Regions from separate parts of the Ensifer sp. NPDC090286 genome, predicted to be linked through region 3. Evidence: predicted binding sites of a transcription regulator. Region 3 holds the regulator's gene; each other region holds the start of a gene.
The links. Region 3 encodes PhoB, which activates phosphate uptake and scavenging genes when phosphate is short. Its sites were predicted from a motif close to TGTCATNNANCTGTCAT; they were not measured.

Region 1: ACIQUG_RS04210 (LTA synthase family protein) is a predicted target of PhoB. The motif match lies at 3,467-3,483, and genes of this name have one in related genera.
Region 2: ACIQUG_RS04140 (UDP-2,3-diacylglucosamine diphosphatase) is a predicted target of PhoB. The motif match lies at 2,959-2,975, and genes of this name have one in related genera.
Region 4: ACIQUG_RS00150 (PhoX family protein) is a predicted target of PhoB. The motif match lies at 3,768-3,784, and genes of this name have one in related genera.

What each region holds. Positions count from the first base shown of each region.
Region 1 is NZ_JBIVYF010000001.1:854,493-860,393, reverse strand. It holds gene ACIQUG_RS04225 (TadG family pilus assembly protein) at 1-55, opposite strand, end outside; gene ACIQUG_RS04220 (TadE/TadG family type IV pilus assembly protein) at 57-479, opposite strand; gene ACIQUG_RS04215 (DUF1003 domain-containing protein) at 765-1,313, opposite strand; gene ACIQUG_RS04210 (LTA synthase family protein) at 1,501-3,432, opposite strand; gene ACIQUG_RS04205 (NAD+ synthase) at 3,701-5,383, shown strand; gene ACIQUG_RS04200 (hypothetical protein) at 5,387-5,722, shown strand; gene ACIQUG_RS04195 (TolB family protein) at 5,746-5,901, shown strand, end outside.
Region 2 is NZ_JBIVYF010000001.1:837,470-843,370, forward strand. It holds gene dgcA (N-acetyl-D-Glu racemase DgcA) at 1-799, shown strand, start outside; gene ACIQUG_RS04135 (MFS transporter) at 751-1,971, opposite strand; gene ACIQUG_RS04140 (UDP-2,3-diacylglucosamine diphosphatase) at 2,069-2,908, opposite strand; gene ACIQUG_RS04145 (NADP-dependent malic enzyme) at 3,080-5,392, shown strand; gene ACIQUG_RS04150 (LuxR C-terminal-related transcriptional regulator) at 5,663-5,901, shown strand, end outside.
Region 3 is NZ_JBIVYF010000003.1:630,131-636,031, forward strand. It holds gene ACIQUG_RS18240 (aspartate aminotransferase family protein) at 1-1,081, opposite strand, end outside; gene ACIQUG_RS18245 (GcrA family cell cycle regulator) at 1,503-2,024, shown strand; gene phoB (phosphate regulon transcriptional regulator PhoB) at 2,093-2,776, opposite strand; gene phoU (phosphate signaling complex protein PhoU) at 2,979-3,692, opposite strand; gene pstB (phosphate ABC transporter ATP-binding protein PstB) at 3,743-4,558, opposite strand; gene pstA (phosphate ABC transporter permease PstA) at 4,572-5,894, opposite strand; gene pstC (phosphate ABC transporter permease subunit PstC) at 5,891-5,901, opposite strand, start outside.
Region 4 is NZ_JBIVYF010000001.1:26,814-32,714, forward strand. It holds gene recO (DNA repair protein RecO) at 173-919, shown strand; gene ACIQUG_RS00145 (PaaI family thioesterase) at 935-1,444, shown strand; gene ACIQUG_RS00150 (PhoX family protein) at 1,678-3,690, opposite strand; gene ACIQUG_RS00155 (DUF2339 domain-containing protein) at 3,888-5,901, shown strand, end outside.

The sequences.
Region 1 (5,901 bases), on a different contig from region 3:
CGCCGATGTTGCCGCTACGGGCACGGGCGAGGGAGCGCATGGGATTCCACAGCATATCAGACCCCTCCGATGCGGATGGTTGCAAAGCGCTCGATCTGTTCGCTCGGCATGGCAAAGGTGAAAAGGTTGAAGATCGGCAGGTCGCCGGCGTCGTATTTGATCCGGACGGTGAACTGGTTTGCGTTGTTGGCGTCGTCCTTGACGGTGACGGTCATGCGCGACGACTTGATGAAGGCCTGATCCATCGTCGTGCGACGGATATAGTCGGTCGCGAGCCGTTCACGCTCGGTTTCGGAGAGGCCGGCAATGGCCGTGCGGGCGGCATCGGCGGCGATCTGCTGAATGGAATGGGCGGCACTCAGGTAGACGCCGTATGCGATCAGGGTCAGCACGCACATGAAGAAGAGCGGTGCTATTATTGCAAATTCGATCGCAGCGGCCCCGTCTCGGCCACCTAACAGGCGCTTGAAATTGGACATTGCAGCATCTCCGCGTACCCACGTTGCTGTATTTTTCGAATGTCCCTGCACCCCTAACGTGATCCTCAAATATTAATTTTTTCATACTCCGATAAGTTGTTGAATCCCAATGCATTTCGCGATTGTTGCAAAATGTGTATTCACAGTTGAATTAGGGTTTATGAAGATGAGCTAGTTTTCGCCCTGCTGCGACGCCTGCGCGCGCGCCTTGTGCGGGCTCTGAGATGCGCGCAAAGGCTGCCGGTTATCTCGCCGGCAGTGAGTGCAGCTTGGGCCCGTATCCGGTTACTGCTGTGCGGGCGGCGCGCGGTAATGTTCGAGCTGACGGTTGAGCGCCGCCAGGTCGGCGCGCAGCTCGGAGATCTCGCGCAGCAGCACGTCATCGACCTTGTGATGCAGCGCGATCAACTCGACCTCCGATTTGAGATTGACTTCGTAATCCTTCGACGCGGCGAAGCGGTCGCGTTCGGCCTGGCGGTTCTGCGACATCATGATCACCGGCGCCTGCAGCGCGGCGAGCATCGAAAGCACCAGGTTGAGGAAGATGTAGGGGTAGGGATCGAACGCTCCGGTGATGAGCAGCACCGAATTGACCAGAACCCAGACAACGAGAAAGCCGCAGAAGCCGATGATGAAGCTCCAGGAGCCGCCGACGCGGGCGATATTGTCCGCAAGCCTGTCGCCGAAGGAGAGCCCGGCCGCAAACGCCGCGTGGGAATCCGTGGAAAGCGTGCGGCGATCGCGGGCGTGGGCGAGGATGCGGGCCTCGATCTCGCCAAGCTCGCTGATCGGCTTGCCGAAAAGCTGTTTCGAAATGTCGTTGAAATGCGGCATGGGGATCTCCGGTGTTGGCCGGGTGAAATCTAGGGCATGTCGCGCAAAAGTCCGCAGCGGTTCTGCTTTGCCCGCGTGCGAACGATCAAAGGCTTAAGGCGTGGGGGGAATTCAGGCGTCAGCCAATACCGCCATGGCGGAAGGCGCGAAGCCGGACCAGGTGCGACGACCGGTCCGGCTTCTTGTGTCAGTGGGTTTCGGCAGCGCTTGCGAACAGGTCCGCGTGCGACTTGAAGAACCGGTCGGTCGAGAATCGGTCGCCGAACATCATGTCGTGCTGCAGGAAGCGGTAGTCACGCAGCAGTGCCGGCACCTTCGGCTGGCGCGACCATTCGGCGACTTCCTTGCCGTTCTTGCGGATCAGCATGTAGCGGTCGACAACGCGGTACTGGTCGTACACCTTGCCGAGGAAACCGGTGTAGTAGGGGTGCTCGTAACCGGACTGCTTGAGGATCTGGTAGGAGAGGAAGGCCGGGCTGATGGTGCCGACGTTCTTCTTCGGACCGGTTTTGTTCGACCAGACGACGAGCGGCGTTTCATGCTGCGCCTTCATCTGTTCCTTCGAACCTTTGCGTTCCGCCGTCACACCCTTCATGAAACCGGTGCTGGTATAGACGGTGTTGAGCGGCGGCAGGTGGTCGCCGAAGAGCACGATGACCGTTTCGCGGTCGCGGTTCTTGGCCCAGTCCATCAGCTTCTTCAGGCTGTCGTCGGCTTCCTTGATGCCCTGGGCATAGGTGGCAAGCACCTGGCGGTCGGCTTCCGGCAGGTCGCCTTCGACCTTGATGGTGTTGTTGGCGTAGCGGTTGGCCTCATAGGGGCCATGGCCCTGGAGCGTGACGGCGAAGAAGAAGAACGGATCGTCCATCGCGTCGGCCTGGCGGATGATCTCGTCGGTCAGAGATTCGTCCGAGGCGAAGATGCCGCGCTTCTGCATCGGCGGCATGTTCTCTTCCGACTTGAACATGTCGAAGCCGAAGGCCTTGTAGACGGCGGTCCGGTTCCAGAACCAGCTCTGGAACGGATGGATGGCGCGCGAGACATAACCTTCGCCACGGAAGAAGGTGGCAAGCGACGGGATCGGATTGCGGATGTACTGCTGGTACGGGATGCTGCCATAGGGCAGGAACGCGTTGGAGAAGCCGGTCAGCGCCTCGAACTCGACGTTGGCGGTCATGCCGCCGAATTCCGGCGAGAAGACGTTGCCCGACTGCATTTCGCGGATCGTCGGCATCGGATCGGGCGACAGCTTGACGTTCGGCAGGCGGGTCGGATCCCAGAAGGATTCGCTCATCAGCACGATGACGTCGGGCTTGCCGCGGTGCGAGGTGCCGGCCGGAAGCGGCTTCACCGGGATGCGGTCGATCGCGTCGGCCATGTAGCCGGCGGGCGCGCTGACGTTGGCCATCGGCAGGTTGATGGCAAAGGCGAGCGCAAAGCCGTTGTGCTTATAGTTCTCGGTCTGGTCCCACATGATCGGGATGACCTTGAGGCGATCACGGATCCAGGAGAACTGGTTGTAATCCATGATGTTCCAGAAGGCGACGAGCAGCGGCAGCGCGAAGGCGAGGCGGGCCATGCGCTCGCGGGTCGTGAGCTTCGGGAAGGTGCGCCAGGCAAAGCGCAGCAGAAGGGCGATGCCAACGACGGCGACGACCAGGCCGACAGCGATGCCGACGGCCGTCCACGGACGGTCCTTCACCAGAACGGGCATCAGTTCCATGATCTGGCGGCCGAACAGGAAGTCGGTCGGATAGAGCGGGTCGGACAGGAATACCTGCTTCTGCTGGCAGACGACGGCGGGGATGATGGCAAGCGGCGCAATCACCACGGCCGACTTGTGTTCGCGACCGAAAATGCCGTCGACAGCGAGCAGGATCAGGAAGAAGGCGCCAACGGTCGTCAGCGCCGGGCGCGTCGGATCGAGCATGTAGGCGATGCTATCGGCAAGCGACTGACGCACGATCAGTTCGACGAGGAATACCAGACCGGCTGCGACGAAGAGGGAGAAGAATGCGCTGCGGGTGGCCGCGAGCGTCTTGGCGTGCCGTGTGGCGAAGCCCGGTCTATCGACATAGACACGTGAGCCTCTCGCAACCGCGGAATCGATACTGGCCAACATATTCTCCAATTTCATAAATGCGTCGTGTAACTGTCATACGCCCGTCATTTTGAACAGGGGATGAATGGTTTCTTAACGGGAATGGAGGGTGGCTTTTCGTGGCGTGAAGCCGCGCGAACAGCCCAGTATAAGGACCGGGAAAAACAGAATTTTTCGGTTTTTTTCGTGTCGTTGCGATTGCCTGTGGGTATTTTCCCGCAGATTGCGCTAAAGAACATTGCGAAAGTCAGCTGCAATCGTTCAGGACAGACCGACAGGCCCGCTCATGACCGCCCATAAAAACGCCCCCTCGCTCCTTCGCATCGCCATTGCCCAGCTCAATCCGACCGTGGGCGACATCGCCGGAAACCTGGCCAAGGCGCGTGAGGCGCGCGCCGACGCGGCGCGCCAGGGCGCCGATCTCCTGCTTTTGACGGAGCTGTTCATTTCCGGCTACCCGCCGGAAGACCTCGTTCTGAAGCCGGCCTTTCTGAAGGCGTGTCTCCAGGCCGTCGAAAAGCTTGCTGCCGAGACGGCGGATGGTGGCCCAGGCGTCATTATCGGCTTCCCGCGGCTGGCAAATACCGGCCGGCACAATTCGATAGCCGTGCTCGACGACGGCAAGGTGATCGCGGTCCGCGACAAGGTCGACCTACCGAACTACGGCGAGTTCGACGAGAAGCGCGTGTTCGATCCGGGCGAGATGCCGGGGCCGGTCAATTTCCGCGGCGTGCGCATCGGCATCCCGATCTGCGAGGACATCTGGGGCGATCTCGGCGTCTGCGAGACGCTGGCCGAAAGCGGTGCTGAAATCCTGCTGTCGCCCAATGGCTCGCCCTACTATCGCGGCAAGGTCGACGTGCGCCATCAGGTGGTGCTGAAGCAGGTGATCGAGACGGGCCTGCCGATGATCTATGCCAACCAGCTCGGCGGCCAGGACGAACTGGTCTTCGACGGTGCCAGCTTCGCCTTCAACACCGACAAGTCGCTGGCCTTCCAGATGAGCCAGTTCGAGGAGGCGATCTCGATCGTCGAATGGAAGAAGGGCGACAGCGGCTGGCATTGCGAGCACGGCCTGAAGTCGCGCCTGCCGGAACGGGAGGAAGCGGACTACCGCGCCTGCATGCTCGGCTTCCGCGACTATGTTAACAAGAACGGCTTCAAGAATGTGGTGCTCGGCCTTTCCGGCGGCATCGACTCCGCCATCTGCGCGGCACTCGCCGTCGATGCGCTCGGCGAGGAGCGGGTGCGCACGGTCATGCTGCCCTACCGCTACACTTCGCAGGAATCGCTGAAGGACGCCAAGGAATGCGCCGCGGCGCTTGGCTGCCGTTACGATATCGTGCCGATCTCCGAGCCGGTCGAAGGGTTCCTCAGCGCACTGTCCGATACGTTCGAAGGTACGGAGTCCGGCATCACCGAGGAGAACCTGCAGAGCCGCACGCGCGGCACCATCCTGATGGCGATCTCCAACAAGTTCGGCTCGATGGTGGTGACCACAGGCAACAAGTCGGAGATGTCGGTCGGCTACGCCACGCTCTATGGCGACATGAACGGCGGCTTCAACCCGATCAAGGACCTCTACAAGATGCAGGTCTACGCGATATCGAGCTGGCGCAACACCACGGTTCCTCCGGGCGCGCTCGGTCCTTCCGGCATCGTCATTCCGCAGAACATCATCGACAAGGCGCCTTCGGCCGAGCTTCGCCCCAACCAGACGGACCAGGATTCGCTGCCGCCCTATCCGGTGCTCGACGACATTCTCGAATGCCTGGTGGAAAAGGAAATGGGAACGGACGAGATCGTCGCCCGCGGCCATGACGAAGCGACCGTTCACCGGGTCGAGCATCTGCTCTACATCGCCGAATACAAGCGCCGGCAATCGGCGCCGGGCGTCAAGATCACCAAGAAGAATTTTGGCCGCGACCGCCGCTACCCGATCACCAATCGCTTCCGCGATCGGGGCTAGGAAGTGGAAACCCGCTCCGAAGAGACGGACGGCCGACAGGGCCGTCCAGAATTTACGGAGGAGGAAATCCGGCTCCTTCGACTGTGGTCGGCGAGCGACGTTTCGGCCGGCCGGCAGCTTTCGGCGCAGGTCGGCTATTTCGCGACGCCTGCGATCTTCGGGATCTATGGCCTTGCGACGGGGAGCCTCACGCTCGTCGGCGTTGCCTTCATCTGCATCCTGCTCCTGTTGGCCTGGGGTCTGCTCACCACTTGGCGGGATCGGCACGATTCCATCCTGATGCAATCGGTCTGTTCCAAGGTATTGGCGACAGTGCCTGTCGGTGAAGACAAGAGATAGCGGCCTCGTCCGGGGAGAAGAGCATGCGCAGTTCGGTCGAAATCCATGACATCGTGACCGGCGAGACGCGGGTTGTCTGGCAGACGGACAGGCTGGTCGAGGCGCCGAACTGGTCGCGCGACGGTTCGCACCTGATCATCAATGGCGACGGCAGGCTCTATCGGCTTGATCTTGATGGC
Region 2 (5,901 bases), on a different contig from region 3:
AATCGCAGCCATCCGTCCCCGCATCGAGGCCGGGCTTAGCCGCGCCGACCTGCAGCGCGAGATGAAGCCGGGTGCCGCCCGCAACGCCGTCGATTGCGCCCTGTGGGACCTGGAAGCAAAGCAGAAAAACCAACTGGCCCATGTTCTTGCCGGCATTTCTTCACTGGAAGCATTGACCACGGCCTATACGCTTTCGCTTGCCGAACCCGACGCGATGCGTGAGCAGGCAGCTAAGTACGCCCACCGCGCGCTCCTCAAGGTCAAGGTCGGAACGACAGATGATGCCGCCCGGATCCGTGCGGTGCGCTCCGGTGCACCGGAAAGCCGCATCATCCTCGACGCCAACGAAGGCTGGACGCCCGAGACCCTCGCCTATCACTTCGCGCTCTGCGCCGAGGAACGGATCGACCTGATCGAGCAGCCGCTGCCGGCCGGACGAGACGAGGCGCTGGCAACGGTCGCCCGCCCCGTTCCAATCTGCGCCGATGAAAGCGTGCATTCGACCGAGGACCTCGCAGCCCTCGTCGGCCGCTACGATGCAGTCAACATCAAGCTCGACAAGACCGGAGGGCTGACCGAGGCGCTGCGCATGCGCGCGCAGGCAGATGCGCTCGGACTCAAGATCATGGTCGGCTGCATGGTCGGCAGTTCGCTTGCGATGGCTCCGGCGATCCTGGTGGCCCAGGGCGCGGATTTCGTCGATCTCGACGGACCGCTGCTGCTTGCCGAAGACCGTAAGCCCGGCCTGCGCTACGAGGCGTCGCTCGTCTTCCCGCCGGAGCCGCGCCTCTGGGGCTGAAGATACCAGGCGGTTACGGCAAAGCAGCAGCCGGCAAAGGCGACGACCGACATGGAATAGAAGCCGTTGACCCCGTACCAGTTATAGAAATAGCCGGACAGGAACGTGAAGATCGCCGTGAAGATGCCGGTATAGAAGAAGTAGAGCCCCTGGGCCGACGCTTCCTGCGATTCCACCACCCGCTCGACCAGCTTGTGCTGCATGCCGGTGTGCATGATCGCATAGGTGAAGGCGTGGAAGCACTGCAGGATGAAGTATCCGCTGAAGCCGAGATCCATCGGGAAGATGATCCAGCGCACCACCGCGAGAAAACAGCCGGACAGGATCATCACCCAGACGCTGAAACGGCGGCTGATCGCCTTGGCGAAGATGAACATCGTCACCTCGGCCGCCACGCCCGCGCTCCACAGCAGGCCGATCTCGGTACCGCTGTAGCCGATGTGCTGCCAGTAGATCGCCGAGAAGGCGAAGAGCATCGCATGGCTGGCGTTGACCAGCGTCACCCCGATGAGCAGCAGTTGAAGGTCGAGCTGCCGGAGCGACTTCGGCGGCGGCTCGGTCAAGGCCGTGATCGGTGACGGCCGCCGCGGCTTGCCGACCCGTGGCGCGGCATAGGCCATCACGATCGTCAGGCCAAAGCCGGTCGCCATCGCCGGAAGCACCATGTCGCTGCCGAAAATGCCGACCATCCAGCCGCCGAGCATCGTCGCGCCAATGAAGGCGACCGAACCCCAGAGCCGCATATGGGCATAATCGAAGCCCCAGCGCCGCACGCCGGACAGAGCGATCGCCTCGACGATCGGCACATAGGGCGAATAGACGGCCGACTGCAGCGTGTAGATGACAAGCACCGGCCAGAATTCACGGAAGTAGAACAGCACCAGCGCCGTTGCGAGCGACAGAAAACCGGACCAGATCAACACGATCGCCCGCTCGCCGAGCCGATCGGCGATGACGCCGGCGATGGGCGCGGTGATGACGCGCACGAACATCGGCAGCGCCAGCACGACGCCGATCTCGAAGTCGCTCATCGATAGCGTGCTCAGCCACATCGGGAAATACGGCATCGCGAAGCCGTTGACGATCAGCGGCGCACAGAAGAGCAAAGCAATGCGAAGCGCAAAATGGCGCGGCGGAGGGCCCACATAGGCGGGCGCTTGGGAGGGAATCATCGTCTGACCTGATGGCTGTGCCCACTCTCTAGCACGAGCCGGGCGCGCCTCGCCATAACCTAGTTTTCGCGACAGGACTTTCGGCGCGGCGCGACGATCAGGCCGCGCGCTGGGTCAGCAGTTGGGCAAGCAGCTTGTCCGCTTCGCCGGATGCTTCGCCTTCGCTGGCGCCGCCGCGCATCTGGTGCCAGGTGATCAGTTCCATCGTGCCGTCGTGGTGCTCGGCGATCGCCGTGCAGCTTTCGACCCAGTCGCCGGTGTTGATGTAGCGGATGTCGCCGATCTCCTCGATCACGGCATGGTGGATGTGACCACAAATCACGCCCTGAGCATCGTGGCGGCGCGCCTCCTCGGCGACCACCTTCTGGAACTCGCCGATGAAGTTGACGGCGTGCTTGACCTGGAGCTTCGCCCAGGACGAGAACGACCAGTAGGGCATGCCGAGACGCCTGCGGACCGCCGCAAGGCCGATATTGATGGCAATCGCCGTGTCGTAGGCCCAGTCGCCGAGATAGGCGAGCACGCGGGCGTTGCGCACGACGACATCGAATTCGTCGCCGTGCAGCACGAGATACTTACGGCCGTCGGCCCCCGCGTGCATGTAGCGCTGCGCCACCTCGATACCGCCGAAATGCACGCCTGGAAAGTCGCGCAGGAACTCGTCGTGATTGCCGGGGATATAGACGATGCGGGTTCCCTTGCGCGCCTTTCGCAGGAGCTTCTGCACCACGTCGTTGCAATTCTGCGGCCAGTACCAGCTGCGCTTCAGCCGCCATCCGTCGACGATGTCGCCGACCAGAACGATCGTCTCCGCTTCATGATGCCGCAGGAAGTCGAGCAGATAGTCGGTCTTGGCCGCCTTGGAGCCGAGATGGACGTCCGAGATGAACAACGTCCTGAGCTTTCGTACGGAGTTGTCTTGCTGCGCCGCCATCATGCCAGCCTCGTCTCTGGTTACGCTTCGTGCCTTCGTGAAACCAGACTCGTGTTTCAAGAAGATGACATCAACATTGCGTTGCCGGTCTGCCGCCGAAATCAGCACTGCAAAACTGTACCTCGCTTCGAATTCATGCCAAAAGGCACGACCACGAATGAGGAATGTGAGAGCATGAATACGGGCGACAAGACGAAATCCCATACCGGTCCGGCCAGCGGCGACATCGACCAGCAGGCCCTTTTCTTCCACCGTTATCCCCGCCCGGGAAAGCTCGAAATCCAGCCCACCAAGCCGCTCGGCAACCAGCGCGACCTGGCGCTGGCCTATTCGCCTGGCGTTGCCGCCCCTTGCATCGCGATCCGCGACAACCCGGAGCAGGCCGCCGATTTTACCGCCCGCGCCAACCTGGTTGCGGTCATTTCCAACGGCACGGCCGTGCTCGGCCTTGGCAATATCGGCCCGCTGGCGTCGAAGCCGGTCATGGAAGGCAAGGCGGTTCTCTTCAAGAAATTCGCCGGCATCGACGTGTTCGACATCGAAATCGATGCGTCGAGCATCGAGCGTATGGTCGACGTCATTTCGGCGCTGGAGCCGACCTTCGGCGGCATCAACCTTGAAGACATCAAGGCGCCGGAATGTTTCGAGGTCGAACGTCGCCTGCGCGAAAAGATGCAGATCCCGGTCTTCCACGACGACCAGCACGGAACCGCGATCATCGTCGCCGCTGCCATCCTCAACGGCCTCGAGCTCGCCGGCAAGGACATCGCCAAGGCGAAGATCGTTACCTCGGGCGCAGGTGCTGCCGCACTTGCCTGCCTCAACCTTCTCGTGACGCTCGGTGCCAAGCGCGAAAACATCTGGGTCCATGACCTCGAAGGCCTCGTCTACAAGGGCCGCGAGGTGCTGATGGACGAATGGAAGTCCGTCTACGAGCAGGATAGCAGCAACCGCGTGCTCGCCGACAGCATCGGCGGCGCCGACGTCTTCCTCGGCCTCTCGGCCGCCGGCGTCCTGAAGCCGGAACTTCTGGCGCAGATGGCCGAAAAGCCGCTGATCATGGCGCTCGCCAACCCGACGCCGGAAATCATGCCGGAAGCCGCCCGCCAGGCCCGTCCGGACGCGATGATCTGCACCGGCCGCTCGGACTTCCCGAACCAGGTCAACAACGTTCTCTGCTTCCCGCATATTTTCCGCGGCGCGCTCGACTGCGGCGCAAGCACGATCAACGAAGAAATGAAGATGGCAGCCGTGCGCGCCATCGCCGGCCTTGCGCGCGAAGAGCCCTCCGACGTTGCCGCCCGCGCCTATTCCGGCGAGACCCCGGTCTTCGGTCCCGATTACCTGATCCCCTCGCCGTTCGATCAGCGCCTGATCCTGCGCATCGCGCCGGCGGTTGCCAAGGCCGCCGAGGAAAGCGGCGTCGCCACCCGTCCGATCCAGGACTATGACGCCTATCTCGACAAGCTGAACCGCTTCGTCTTCCGCTCGGGCTTCATCATGAAGCCGGTCTTTGCCGCCGCCAAGAACGCCCAGAAGAACCGGGTAATCTTTGCCGAAGGCGAAGACGAGCGCGTGCTGCGCGCCGCCCAGGTGCTGCTCGAAGAAGGCACCGCCCGCCCGATCCTGATCGGTCGTCCGCAGATCATCGAGACGCGCCTGCGTCGCTATGGCCTGCGCATCCGCCCGGATGTCGATTTCGAAGTGGTCAACCCCGAGGGCGATCCACGCTACCGCGACTATGTCGAGGACTACTTCGCCCTCGTCGGCCGTCTCGGCGTCATCCCGGAAGCCGCACGCACGATCGTGCGCACCAACACGACCGTTATCGGTGCGCTCGCCGTCAAGCGCGGTGAAGCGGATGCGCTGATCTGCGGCGTCGAAGGACGCTACAGCAAGCACCTGCGCGACGTATCGCAGATCATCGGCAAGCGCGACGGCGTGCTCGATTTCTCGGCCTTGAGCCTGTTGATCTCGCAGCGCGGCGCAACCTTCTTCACCGACACCTATGTGAGCTACTGCCCGAGCGCCGAAGAGATCGCCCAGACGACGGTCATGGCGGCACAGGAAATCCGCCGCTTCGGCATCACCCCGCGCGCAGCTCTCGTCTCGCATTCGAACTTCGGTTCGCGCGATTCGGAGAGCGCAACCAAGATGCGCACGGCGCTGCAGCTCGTGCGGGAACTTGCGCCCGACCTTGAGGTCGACGGCGAAATGCACGGCGATGCGGCGATCTCGGAAGCGCTGCGCCAGCGCGTCATGCCGGACAGCAGCCTGACGAGCGAAGCCAACCTCCTGGTCTTCCCCAATCTCGATGCCGCAAACATCACGCTCGGTGTCGTCAAGACCATGACTGACAGCCTGCATGTCGGCCCGATCCTGCTCGGCTCGGCGCTTCCGGCCCATATCCTGTCGCCGTCCGTCACCTCGCGCGGCGTCGTCAACATGGCAGCTCTGGCGGTCGTCGAAGCCAGCCATCCGGGTTGAGATGGCAACGCGGAGATCGCCACCGGTCTTCGCTTTAATGGGGCGCCATGCCGGCGCCGGCAAAACCGTATCCGGATGTCGCGCCTGCCACAGGCGCGGCATCGCCGGTTTTACGCATCGCCTGCGAATCAGCCTCCCTCACGCGGCCGATCGGCAGTCGCAATCAAGGCGTGCACAATTGGTATTATACACCAATCGGGAAAGTTTGCGCTGGACAAAAGGTGAACCTCTAACCATGCTGGGGCCTCGGACGAGATTCGGTGTTGTGGCATGACTGAGCAGCAAGCTGTCCTCGACATGCTGGAAATCCTGGAATGCGGCGGCTGCGTAGAGCCCGCTCATTTCTTCACATTGATGCGTCGAACCTTCCGCATTGCCCATCTGCTCTATCTCGAAGCCGAGCCCTATGCGGACGAGCTCAAGGTCTGCCGGCTGCATCACACCTTTGGCGCTTATGCCGCCGAGATCTACCGCGCCCGCAGCCTTCACCGGATCGATCCGATCCTGAA
Region 3 (5,901 bases):
TTTCGCCGGCCGGCACGGCCAGAAGCTTCTCCGCGCGAATTTCCTTCAGCAGATCGGCCGAAGGGCCCTTCACCTTGATGCCCAGCATCAGACCGTCGCCGCGGATCTCCTCGATGACATCAGGGAAACGGTCCTTGAGCGACGCAAGACCCTGACGGAAGACCAGCGCGACATCGCGCACATGCGTGAGGAACCCGTCGGCAAGAACGACGTCGAGCACGGCGTTGCCGACAGCCATGGCCAGCGGATTGCCGCCATAGGTGGAGCCGTGCGTGCCCGCCACCATGCCAGATGCGGCTTCCTCGGTCGCCAGGCAGGCGCCGAACGGGAAGCCGCCGCCGATACCCTTGGCGACCGCCATGATATCCGGGCGGATGTCGGCCCATTCATAGGCAAACAGCTTGCCGGTACGGCCGACGCCCGTCTGAACCTCGTCGAGGATCAGGAGCAGGCCGAACTCGTCGCAGAGCGCGCGCAGTTCCTGCATAAACTCCTTGGTCGCCGGGCGGATACCGCCCTCGCCCTGGATCGGCTCAATCAGGATCGCTGCGGTTTCCTCTGTGATCGCATTCTTGACGGCAGCGATGTCGCCGAACGGGACCTGGTAGAAGCCCGGCGCCTTCGGACCGAAACCTTCGATGTATTTCTGCTGACCGCCGGCGGCGATCGTCGCGATCGTGCGGCCGTGGAAAGCGCCCTCAAAGGTGATGACGTGGAATTTCTCCGGGTGACCCTTGGAGAAGTGGTAACGCCGTGCCGTCTTGATGGCGCATTCCAGCGCTTCCGCACCCGAATTGGTGAAAAACACCTTGTCGGCAAAGGTCACGGCCGTCAGCCGGCGACCGAGGCTTTCCTGGCCCGCAATCTCATAGAGGTTGGACAGGTGCCAAACCTTGTCGGCCTGCGCCTTCAGCGCTTCGACGAGGTGGGGATGCGCGTGGCCGAGCGAGTTCACGGCAACGCCGGCGCCGAAATCGAGATAACGCGTACCGTCTTCAGCGATCAGCCAGGCGCCCTCTCCTCGCTCGAAACGCAACGGCGCGCGCATGTAGGTATCGTAAAGCGGCGTTGTTGCAGTCATGCGAGGCTCTCCTTCACTCCAGATCGACATCGATCCCGCGCCTCACGCGGTCCGATAAAAATCAAAAATGCCGCCTTTCGGCGGCGCAGGCACTATTCCCATTTCGCGCTGCAATGTCAACAAAACCAAGCCTTGCAGCGCAACATGAAGGATCGATTCCTGGCAGCAGAAAAATCGTCCGGGAGGGCTTGCAAAAATGCAACGCCGGCCGAGCAAGTTGGGGAAAACTACGAAATCGATTCGGCCTGATTCCCGGGACTCTTGCCACAGAGTCCAGCGGTCAGTACGTTAACATTCAATTACTAGACGCATGCGGCGGACCTAGTCACCAAAAGAGTTATCGCGTTTGCAACCCCGGGGTTCAGCCGGGGTGCGGTGAGGGATTCTGCCATCCCCAACGCTGAGAACGGAGAGTGCAGAAATGAACTGGACTGACGAGCGGGTGGAGAAACTGAAGAAGCTTTGGTCCGAGGGCCTGAGCGCGAGCCAGATCGCGGCACAGCTCGGCGGCGTCAGCCGTAACGCTGTCATCGGCAAGGTTCACCGCCTGAGCCTGCCAGGTCGCGCCAAGGCCGGCGGCAGCACCACGACGGCGGCCCGTCCGAAGCGCCCGACTTCGGCACCGCGTGCGCCGAACTACGCTTCGCGCGTTTCGGCCCGCCCGGTTGCACGCACGGCCGGCGCTGTCGTTCTCAAGGAAGAAATCGAAGTCGATCTCGTTGCCGAGCAGGATTTCAGCACCCGGACCGACGTTGTCGTGCCGATGTCGCGCCGCCTCGAGCTGACCCAGCTCACCGAGCGCACCTGCAAGTGGCCGATCGGCGACCCGCTGAAGGAAGAGTTTCACTTCTGCGGCAACGATTCCCCGGAATCCTCGCCTTACTGCACCTTCCATGCGCGGCTGGCCTACCAGCCGTCGGGCGAGCGCCGCAGGGCCCGCTAAGAAGCCGGACAGCATCAATAAAAAAGGGGCCGATCGGCCCCTTTTTTTGTTGGAGACTTCCGGATCTGTCAGCTTTCGAGCGAATAGCCGGCTCCGCGAACGGTGCGGATAACGTCCGGCATGTTCGAGAAATTCAGAGCCTTGCGCAGGCGACCGACATGCACGTCGACGGTGCGTTCGTCGACATAGATGTCATGGCCCCACACGCCGTCCAGAAGCTGCGAGCGCGAGAAGACGCGGCCCGGCGAGGACATCAGGAACTCCAGAAGACGGAACTCGGTCGGGCCGAGGCGCACTTCGCGGCTGCGGCGGTGAACGCGGTGGGTCTCGCGGTCGAGTTCGATGTCGCCGCAGCGAAGCAGCGTCGACAGCACCTCGGGCTTTGCCCGGCGCAGCATCGCCTTGACGCGCGCCATCAGCTCCGGAGTGGAGAATGGCTTGACCACATAGTCATCGGCGCCGGTCGCCAGACCCCGGACGCGCTCGCTTTCCTCGCCGCGCGCCGTCAGCATGATGATCGGCAGGCGCTCCGTCTCCGGGCGCTGGCGCAGCCGGCGGCAAAGTTCGATGCCGGAAACACCGGGCAGCATCCAGTCGAGGATGAGCAGGTCGGGCAGCCGCTCCTGAAGCCGGATCTCCGCCTCGTCGCCCCTGAGGATCGTGTCGACGTCGAAGCCCTCGGCTTCCAGATTGTAACGCAGCAGAACGCTCAGCGCCTCTTCGTCTTCGACTACGGCGATTTTTGGCAACATCAGGTAACGTCTCCTTACCGCGGGCGACCCTTGGGCTCATCGGCCCGGCCGGCGCTCAGACACTCTAAATCTGGAGCACGTCCGCCGATTTCAAAGGCGGGGCGAAAACCGCGTGCTTCAGATACAGGAATTCGGGGCCGCGACCGAAGCCGCGACCGGATCAAATTTCAAAGGGCATGCATGCTTACGGCGCGCTCGGCGCTCAGTCGTTGACCGAGCCCAGCGTCGACGTGGTGTCATCCTTCGGACGCTCGCCTTCCGGCTGAGCACCCGTCGCCATGTAATAGATCGTCTCGGCGATGTTGGTCGCGTGGTCGCCGATGCGCTCGATGTTCTTGGCGCAGAACAGAAGATGCGTGCAGGGCGTGATGTTGCGCGGATCTTCCATCATGTAGGTCAGCAGCTCGCGGAACAGCGAGGTGTAGATCGCATCGATCTCCTCGTCGCGCTCGCGGATGCTGTTGGCCTTCTCGGGCGAGCGCGAGGCGTAGACGTCGAGCACTTCCTTGAGCTGGACGAGAGCAAGCTCCGCCAGGTGCTCCAGGCCGCGGGCGAGCTTGCGCGGAATGCCGGATCCGGCAACCGCGATCACGCGCTTGGCGGTGTTCTTGCCGAGATCGCCGACGCGTTCCAGATCGGAGGCGATGCGGATCGATCCCATGATCTCGCGCAGGTCGGCGGCGACCGGCTGGCGCTTGGCGATGGTGACGATCGCCTTCTCGCCGATCTGGCGCTCGGCGTCGTCGAGAACGGTGTCGTCCGAGATCACCTTCTGCGCGAGAGCGAGGTCGGAATTGACCAGCGCGCGAACGGATTCGGCGACCATCTGCTCGGCGAGACCGCCCATCTCCGAGATGCGGCGCGTCAGGTACTTCAGTTCTTCGTCATAGGCGGACATGATATGCATGGACATGATCGTCGATCCTTACGGGCGCTTTGCAGTTACTGTTGCAGCCTTATGCGGCCTCAGCCGAAGCGGCCCATGATGTAATCCTGGGTGCGCTGGTCATCCGGATTGGTGAACATCTTGTCGGTGTCGTTCTCCTCGACGAGATTGCCGAGGTGGAACATGGCGGTGCGCTGCGAAACGCGGGCGGCCTGCTGCATCGAGTGGGTCACGATGACAATCGTGAAGTTCGTGCGCAGTTCGTGGATGAGTTCTTCAACCTTGGCCGTCGCGATCGGATCGAGCGCCGAGCAGGGCTCGTCCATCAGGATGACTTCCGGGCTGACGGCGACGGCACGGGCGATGCAGAGGCGCTGCTGCTGACCACCGGAAAGGCCAGTGCCCGGCTCCTGAAGACGATCCTTTACCTCGTTCCACAGACCGGCCTTCTGCAGGCTGGTCTCGACCACTTCGTCAAAGTCGGCCTTGGTGCGGGCAAGTCCGTGGATGCGCGGACCGTAGGCGACGTTGTCGTAGATCGACTTCGGGAAAGGATTCGGCTTCTGGAAGACCATGCCGACGCGGGCGCGCAGTTCGACGACGTCGATCGTCGGGTCGTAGATGTCGTCCTCGTCGAGCGTGATCTTGCCGGTGACGCGGCAGTTCTCGATCGTGTCGTTCATGCGGTTCAGCGTGCGCAGGAAGGTCGACTTGCCGCAACCCGAAGGACCGATCAGCGCCGTGACGGTGTTCTCGCGGATGTTGAGGTTGACGTCGAAAAGCGCGCGCTTCTCGCCGTAATAGACCGACACATCCTTGCCGATCATCTTGTAGGGCACGGTGTTCATTTTCTGATCCAGGGCCTTCTCGACTGCTGCTTCTGACATGATGTTCATAGTAATTACCTCACTACCAGCGGCGCTCAAAGCGACGTCGCAACAGAATGGCTCCAAGGTTCATGACGACCAGGAAGATGAGAAGAATGATGATTGCACCGGAGGTGCGCTCGACGAAGGCGCGTTCCGCCTCGTTGGCCCACATGTAGATCTGCACCGGCAGCGCCGTCGACGGTTCCATCGGCGAACCGGGAAAATCGACGACGAAGGCAACCATGCCGATCAGGAGCAACGGCGCGGTTTCGCCAAGCGCATGGGCAAGACCGATGATGGTGCCGGTCAGGATGCCGGGCATGGCGAGCGGCAGCACGTGGTGGAAGATGGTCTGCATCTTCGACGCACCGAGCCCGAGGGCCGCCGAGCGGATCGACGGCGGGACCGCCTTCAATGCCGCGCGGGTGGCGATGATGATCGTCGGAAGCGTCATCAGCGTCAGCACGAAGCCGCCGACGACGGCTGCCGAGCGCGGCATGCCGGCGAAGTTGATGAAGACGGCAAGGCCTAAGAGACCGTAGACGATCGACGGAACGGCCGCGAGGTTGTTGATGTTGACCTCGATCAGGTCGGTCAGCCGGTTCTTCGGCGCAAACTCCTCGAGGTAGATCGAGGCGGCGACGCCGATGGGAAGCGACAGCACCAGCACGATCAGCATCATGTAGAGCGAGCCGAGGGCAGCGACGCCGACGCCTGCCGCTTCAGGACGGCTGGAGGCGCCGAAGGTGAAGATGCCGGTGTTGAAGCTCTTCTTCAGGATGCCGGCGCTCGCCAGCTCGTTCATCCAGGTGACCTGCTGGTCCTTGACCTTGCGCTTGCCCTCATCGACCGAGAGATCGATCTGGCCCTTGAAGGCGGAGTCGATGTTGGCTTCGGCCAGCAGGGTGACCGGAACCGTCTTGCCGATGATCGACGGGTCGGCGACGACCATGTCGCGCAGCAGCGTGCGGGAGCTGGCGGAAACCATGTCGGTCGCCTGCTTGACCTGCGGCCGCTTGGTGGCGTCGATACCGAGCTGCTTGACGAGCGCGTCGCGCACCAGCAGCGGGTAGTTGGCGGTCATCAGCACCTTGCCGTCGGTCGCGCGTTCGCCCTTGGGATCGATGACCTTTTCGGTGAACTCGATCGGCAGCGTGATCGTCGTCTGCTGGAATGCGGTGTAGCCGTTGGAAAAGACGGTCCACAGCAGCAATGCCAGGAAGAAGAGACCAGTGCTGATCGCGGCCATGCCGTAAAAGCGGAACCGGCGCTCGGCAGCATAGCGACGCTTGATGCCGATATCGCGCTTGGCGGATGCGGGACGGGCGGAGATCCGGACGGTCGGGGAAGCGATGTCGGTCATTCGTACT
Region 4 (5,901 bases), on a different contig from region 3:
GCACGGCTTTTGCCGCTCTTCCGTTCTAATGTCAAAGACGGCGTCGGGGCGGCGACAGCATGTCGCAAATGAGGCAACCGATGAGTGTGGCCGAATGGCGACAGTCGGCAATGGTGCTTTGCGCTCGCAACATAGCTTGATCCCCTTTCGACCACGGGTGTATGCCATAGCCATGCAATGGAGCGATCAGGCCATCATTCTCGGGATCCGGCGGCACGGCGAAAGCTCTGCTATCGTCGAGGTCATGAGCGCCATCCACGGCCGGCATCTCGGCATGGTGCGCTCCGGCCGCTCGCGCTCGATGCAGCCGGTGCTGCAGCCGGGCAACTCGGTGGAGGTCACCTGGCGCGCCCGGCTCGACGAGCATATGGGCGAGTTCCGGATCGAGCCGGTTGAGTTGCGCGCCGCCCGGCTAATGGAGACGGCGACCTCGGTCTACGGCATCCAGGCGCTGGGCGCGCTTCTGCGCCTGCTTCCCGAGCGTGACCCGCATCCGCATCTCTACGAGGCGCTGACCGTCATCGTCGATCATCTGGCCGATCCCGCCGATGCCGGAGAATTGTTCGTGCGCTTCGAACTCGCAGTCCTCAACGACCTCGGCTTCGGCCTCGATCTGACCGAATGCGTCGCAACCGGTACCCGCACCGAACTCGTCTACGTCTCGCCGAAATCGGGCAGGGCGGTTTGCCGGGAGGCGGGAGAGCGTTATGCCGATCGCATGCTGGCGCTGCCGGATTTCCTTTCTGCCGAAGCGCGAAGGGCTGCGGACCACGACAGCCTTGCCGCCGCCTTCCGGCTGACGGCCTTCTTCCTTCACCGCCATGTCTATGAACCACGCGGCCTCGATGTTTCTTCCGCCCGCGACGGCTTCGTCCATGCGGCGCTGAAGGCGCTGAAAGCGCAATCCTCGGCCGCCTGACCCCAGGAGTTATCGATGCACCAGGAACTTTACCCCGGCATGGCCGTGTCCGGCATCGGCGTGTTGTCGCTTGACCGTGTCGCCCGCGACGGCGGCCTGAAGGCAATGCGGGACCTTTTGAGCGGCGACCTGCCGGCCCCGCCGATGTCGAAGACGCTGAAGTTCGGGCTAAGCGAAGTGGAAGAGGGGCGGGTGGTCTTCAGGGGATTGCCGACCGAAGAACACCTCAATCCGCTCGGCACGGTTCACGGCGGATGGACCGCAACGATCATGGATTCGGCCCTCGGCTGCGCGGTCTTCACCACCGTCAAACCGGGGGAGGCCTATACGACGGTCGAGTTCAAGGTGAACCTCGTGCGCCCGCTGCTGCCCGATATGGGCGAGGTTTTCTGCGAGGGACGCATCGTACATCGCGGCCGCACCATCGCGACCTCCGAGGCGTGGCTTCGCGACCGCAACGGCAAGCTGCTCGCCCACGGCACCGAAACCTGCGCCATCTTCCCGATCGACAATCTCAGGCGTTAAGCAATTCCAGGAAAAGTGCGCAGCGGTTTTCCGTCCGGAATTGCGAAGCGGGAAAGCCAATTCCAGGAAAAGTGCGCAGCGGTTTTCCGTCCGGAATTGCGAAGCGGGAAAGCCAATTCCAGCAAAAGTGCGCAGCGGTTTTCGGTCCGGAATTCCGTCGCTGCAAACGACCTTGGAAACAAGAAACGCCGCACAGAACTGCGCGGCGTCCCTACTTGCAATCGCAGTCCTGATCAGCCGATGCGGCCGCCGCCCTGCTTGGTCACGGCAACGACGGCCGGGCGTACCGGCATGTCGTCCTTGAAGTCCGGCCAACGGGTGGCCGGGGTCTCGTAGGTGGCAAGGCCGGCGTCGCCCGGATGCTGGACCGCCAGGAAGAAGGTGTCCGACGTCGGGTTGAAGCAGGGGCCGCACATTTCGGCGCCGACCGGCACGCGGAAGAAGAGCTTCGACGTGCCGCGGGCGGTACCGTCCGTGTCGATTGCCCAGATACCGTCGGTACGGCCGGTGTCCTTCTCGTTGTTGCCGTCGGTCGAAACCCAGAGGCGGCCATCGGTGTCGATGGCGCAATTATCGGGCATGCCGAACCAGCCGTTCTTGGTGGTCGCGGTCGAGAACGAAGCGCCGACATCGGCCACGCTCGGATCGCCACACTTCAGGAGCACGTCCCAGCGGCTCTTCAGTGAGGCGAAGTCGCCATCGGTCTCGGTGATTTCGACGATATGACCGAAGGCGTTCTTGGCGCGCGGGTTGGCGGCGTCGACTTCGTCGGCCTTGCGCTTGGTGTTGTTGGTCAGCATCACGTAGACCTTGCCCGTCTTCGGGTTCGGCTGAACGTCTTCCGGACGGTCCATCTTGGTGGCGCCGAGCGCGTCGGAGGCAAGGCGGGTGTTGATCAGTACGTCAGCCTGCGAGGCAAAACCATTGGCTTCGGTCAGCGGGCCTTCGCCGTGCGTCAGCGGCATCCAGGTGACGGTGCCGTCTTCGTCGAACTTGGCGACGTAGAGCGTGCCCTCGTCGAAGAGATCCATGTTGGCGGCGCGGTCGTCAGGGTTGAAGACGCCCTTGGTCACGAACTTGTAGACATAGTCGTAGCGTTCGTCGTCGCCGGAATAGAGCACGACGCGGCCGTCCTTGTTGACGATCGATTCGCAGCCTTCGTGCTTGAAGCGGCCGAGAGCCGTGCGCTTCTTCGGCACCGAGGTCGGGTCCAGCGCATCGACCTCGACGATCCAGCCGAAGCGATTGGCTTCGTTCGGCTCCTTGGAGACGTCGAAACGGTCGTAGAAGGACGCCCATTCATACTGGCCGCCCGGCGCGCCGAGCCGCTTCAGCTGCTTGTATTCCGGATGGTCCTCGGCGATCTCGCCGCCGAAATAGCCGTTGAAGTTTTCTTCGGCCATCATATAGGTGCCCCAGGCGGTGACGCCGCCGGCGCAGTTGTTGAGCGTGCCGAACACCTTTTTACCGGTCGGGTCGGATGGCGTCTTCAGGCGGTCGTGGCCGGCGGCAGGACCGGTGATCTGCATCTCGGTGTTGACGGTGATGCGACGGTTGTTCTTGCCATCGAGAACCGGTTGCCACTTACCGTCGACCTTGCGGATCTCGATGATCGTGCCGCCATGGGCAGCCATCTCGATGTCGACCAGTTCCTTGGTGTACTCGCCGAGAACGACCTTCTCTTCCTCGACTTCCTTCCCGTCCTTCGTCACCTTTTCCTTCACGATGCTGGCGAAGGCCGGGAACATCAACTCGGCGTTGGTGTATTCGTGGTTGACGACGAGCAGGCCGTGGTCGGCGCTGCCGTCGAGCGGGATGAAGCCGACATAGTCGTTGTTGTAGCCGAACAACCTTTCCTGGGCGGCGGCCGTCTGGTTCTTCGGGTCGAACTCCGGGCTGTCGGCGAAGATCTTGTCGCCCCAGCGCAGCAGGATATCGGCATCATAGCCTTCGGCGACATGGTGCTTCTCGTCGACGCCGGCTTCGATCTCGGTGAAGTCGAACAGCGAGCCGTCCTCGGCGCGTGCCTCTTCAGCGGTCAGGAGAGCGAGCGGGCTGACGGTGGTCGAGATCGCGGCGACGGCCAGCGAGCCGCCGATGAACGAGCGGCGCGAGAAGCGGCGATGGATGATGTCGCCCATCGTCGGATTGGCGGAACAGTTGTGGCCGACATCTTCCAGCTCTTCCCTGCGTTCCGTCAGCGTCTTGAATTCGGTCTCTTCCGTCTGGGCGAGATGCTTGTCCATGATCGGGTCTCCTGGTTGAACGATGGAAACCACCGCGCGAGAGGCAGCGGTGTTCATCCGCCTGTACCAGCTGCCCAATGACAGTTCTGCGACATTTCCGTGAAGAGATTACAGCGCTCGGCCGTCTATAGATTTGGCGCTTGCACAAAAGTCTGTATGGTTGCGCGCGCCGGCGATTGCGACTGCCAGGGGAAAGTATGTTCGAACTTATTGCTTTAGCTGCCTTTATTCTGGCCCTGTCCGCCTATCTCGGCAACCGCAGGACGACCGAGCGCCTTGGTGCCGAACTGGCCGCCCTTAAGGCGGAGGTTGTGGCGCTGAAGGCTGCGCCGGGCGATCGCGCTCCGGCCGAAGGAGCGACCGAGGCGCTTACTGCTGCGGACGAATTGCCGGCTGCGCCGGAGACGCTGGGGCCAGAGACGCTGGAGCCGGAGACGCTGGACGATGCTGCTGCCGCCATGTCGGCCAGTGCGCGCGAAGGCGCCCGGATTTTTGGCGATGCAGGAGGAGCCGCGGCCGAAATCGAGGGCGAGGAGACGATCGCTGCCAGCACGGAAGCACCGCAGCTGGTCGCAACGGCACCCCGTCAGACCGAGAGCCTCGAGAGCCGCCTCGGCGCCCGGTGGGCCGTCTGGGTTGGCGGCATCGCGCTGGCGCTCGGTGGCGTCTTCATGGTCAAGTACTCGATCGACGCCGGCCTACTGAGCCCGGCGGTTCGCCTGACGCTTGCCGCTTTGTTCGGCCTCCTGCTGATGGCGGCTGGCGAGGTCATCCGTCGGCGCGCCGTACCCGTGATCGCCAACGAATTCCAGAATGCCATGATCCCCGGCATCCTGACGGCCGCCGGTGCCGTCACCCTCTTCGGGGTCGCCTATGCCGCCTATGGCATCTACGACTATATCGGCACGGGCACGGCCTTCGTTCTCTTGGCGGCGATTTCGCTTGCGACCGTCGGCCTATCGCTGCTGCACGGGCAGGCGCTCGCTGGCCTCGGCCTGCTTGCCTCGCTCGCAACGCCGCTGCTCGTCTCGAGCAATGAACCGCGCCCCTGGGTGCTCTTCAGCTTCCTCTCGATCGTGTGGCTCGCGACCTTGCTTGCGTCGCGCCTGCGCAACTGGACCGTCGTTCCGACCTTGGCCAATGCGGGCGTCGGGCTTTGGGGCCTGGCCTACATCACCGCTGTCGCGCCATTCGAACCGCGGCCGGTCGCCTTTGCGCTGCTGGTGATGATCGTTGGCGTCGGCCTCATCTGGCCGGGCGCCACGGAAGCGGCGCCTGCGCCCGAAGCGCCAGAAGGGGCCGAGCGACGCGGCGCCGTTGCCGGTCCCTGGGAGCGGCTGTTCATCCCGCCGCATGCGGCCATCTCCATTTCGGCTGCCGTCGCCGCCACCGTGCTTGCGCTCCTTCTCATCAGCCCGGCGGTGGCCGCGGTCAAATATCCGGTGACGGAGTTTGCCGTCGTCATTGCGGCGCTGGCAGCCCTGGGGGCCTGGCGGCCGACGGCCGTGTACCCCGCCGCGCTTTCGGCGGTCGGCGCTGTCGCTGGCGTCTGGAGCCTGACGGCGCTGAGCGGCGTGCTCGCCTATCTCGATCCTTCGCTGGCCGATGCCCTTCCGGCTGTCGTGCTGCCCGGGCGCACCGCCATGTTCACCGCTATGCTGCTTGCTGCGCTGTTTATCGGCCTCGGTGGTTTCGTGTTGTCACGCCGGCTCCTCGCCCATCCGCAATATTCGACGCTCTGGGCGGGCATTGCCGCGGTCGTTCCGATCGCGCTTGTCGCCATGTCGTTCCTGATGACCGGCAGCTATTCCTTCGACCTGCCGCACGGCCTGTTCTCGTTCGTCGCTGGGGCGACGCTGCTGGCGCTTGCGGACTGGCTCTACCGTCGTGACGGCGCGGCAGAGGCGCGTGATACGGCGGCCGGCTTGCTGGTGGCCGGCTCCTTCGCCCTCTTCGTGCTTGCCCTCCACGCCTGGACGGACGGGCTGGTCACGACGCTTGCGATCGCCGTGCTCGGCACCGCCTACACACTCGCGACCCGCGTCCGCACCTGGCCGATCCTGCCGTGGATGACCGGCGCGGCGGCCATCGTCGTTCTGGGGCGCATCGCCTGGGAACCGACGATCGTCGGTGCCGGCAATCTTGGCACGACGCCTGTCTTCAATGCCTTGCTGCCGGGTTATGGCATTCCCGCCGTGCTGCTTGCAGGCT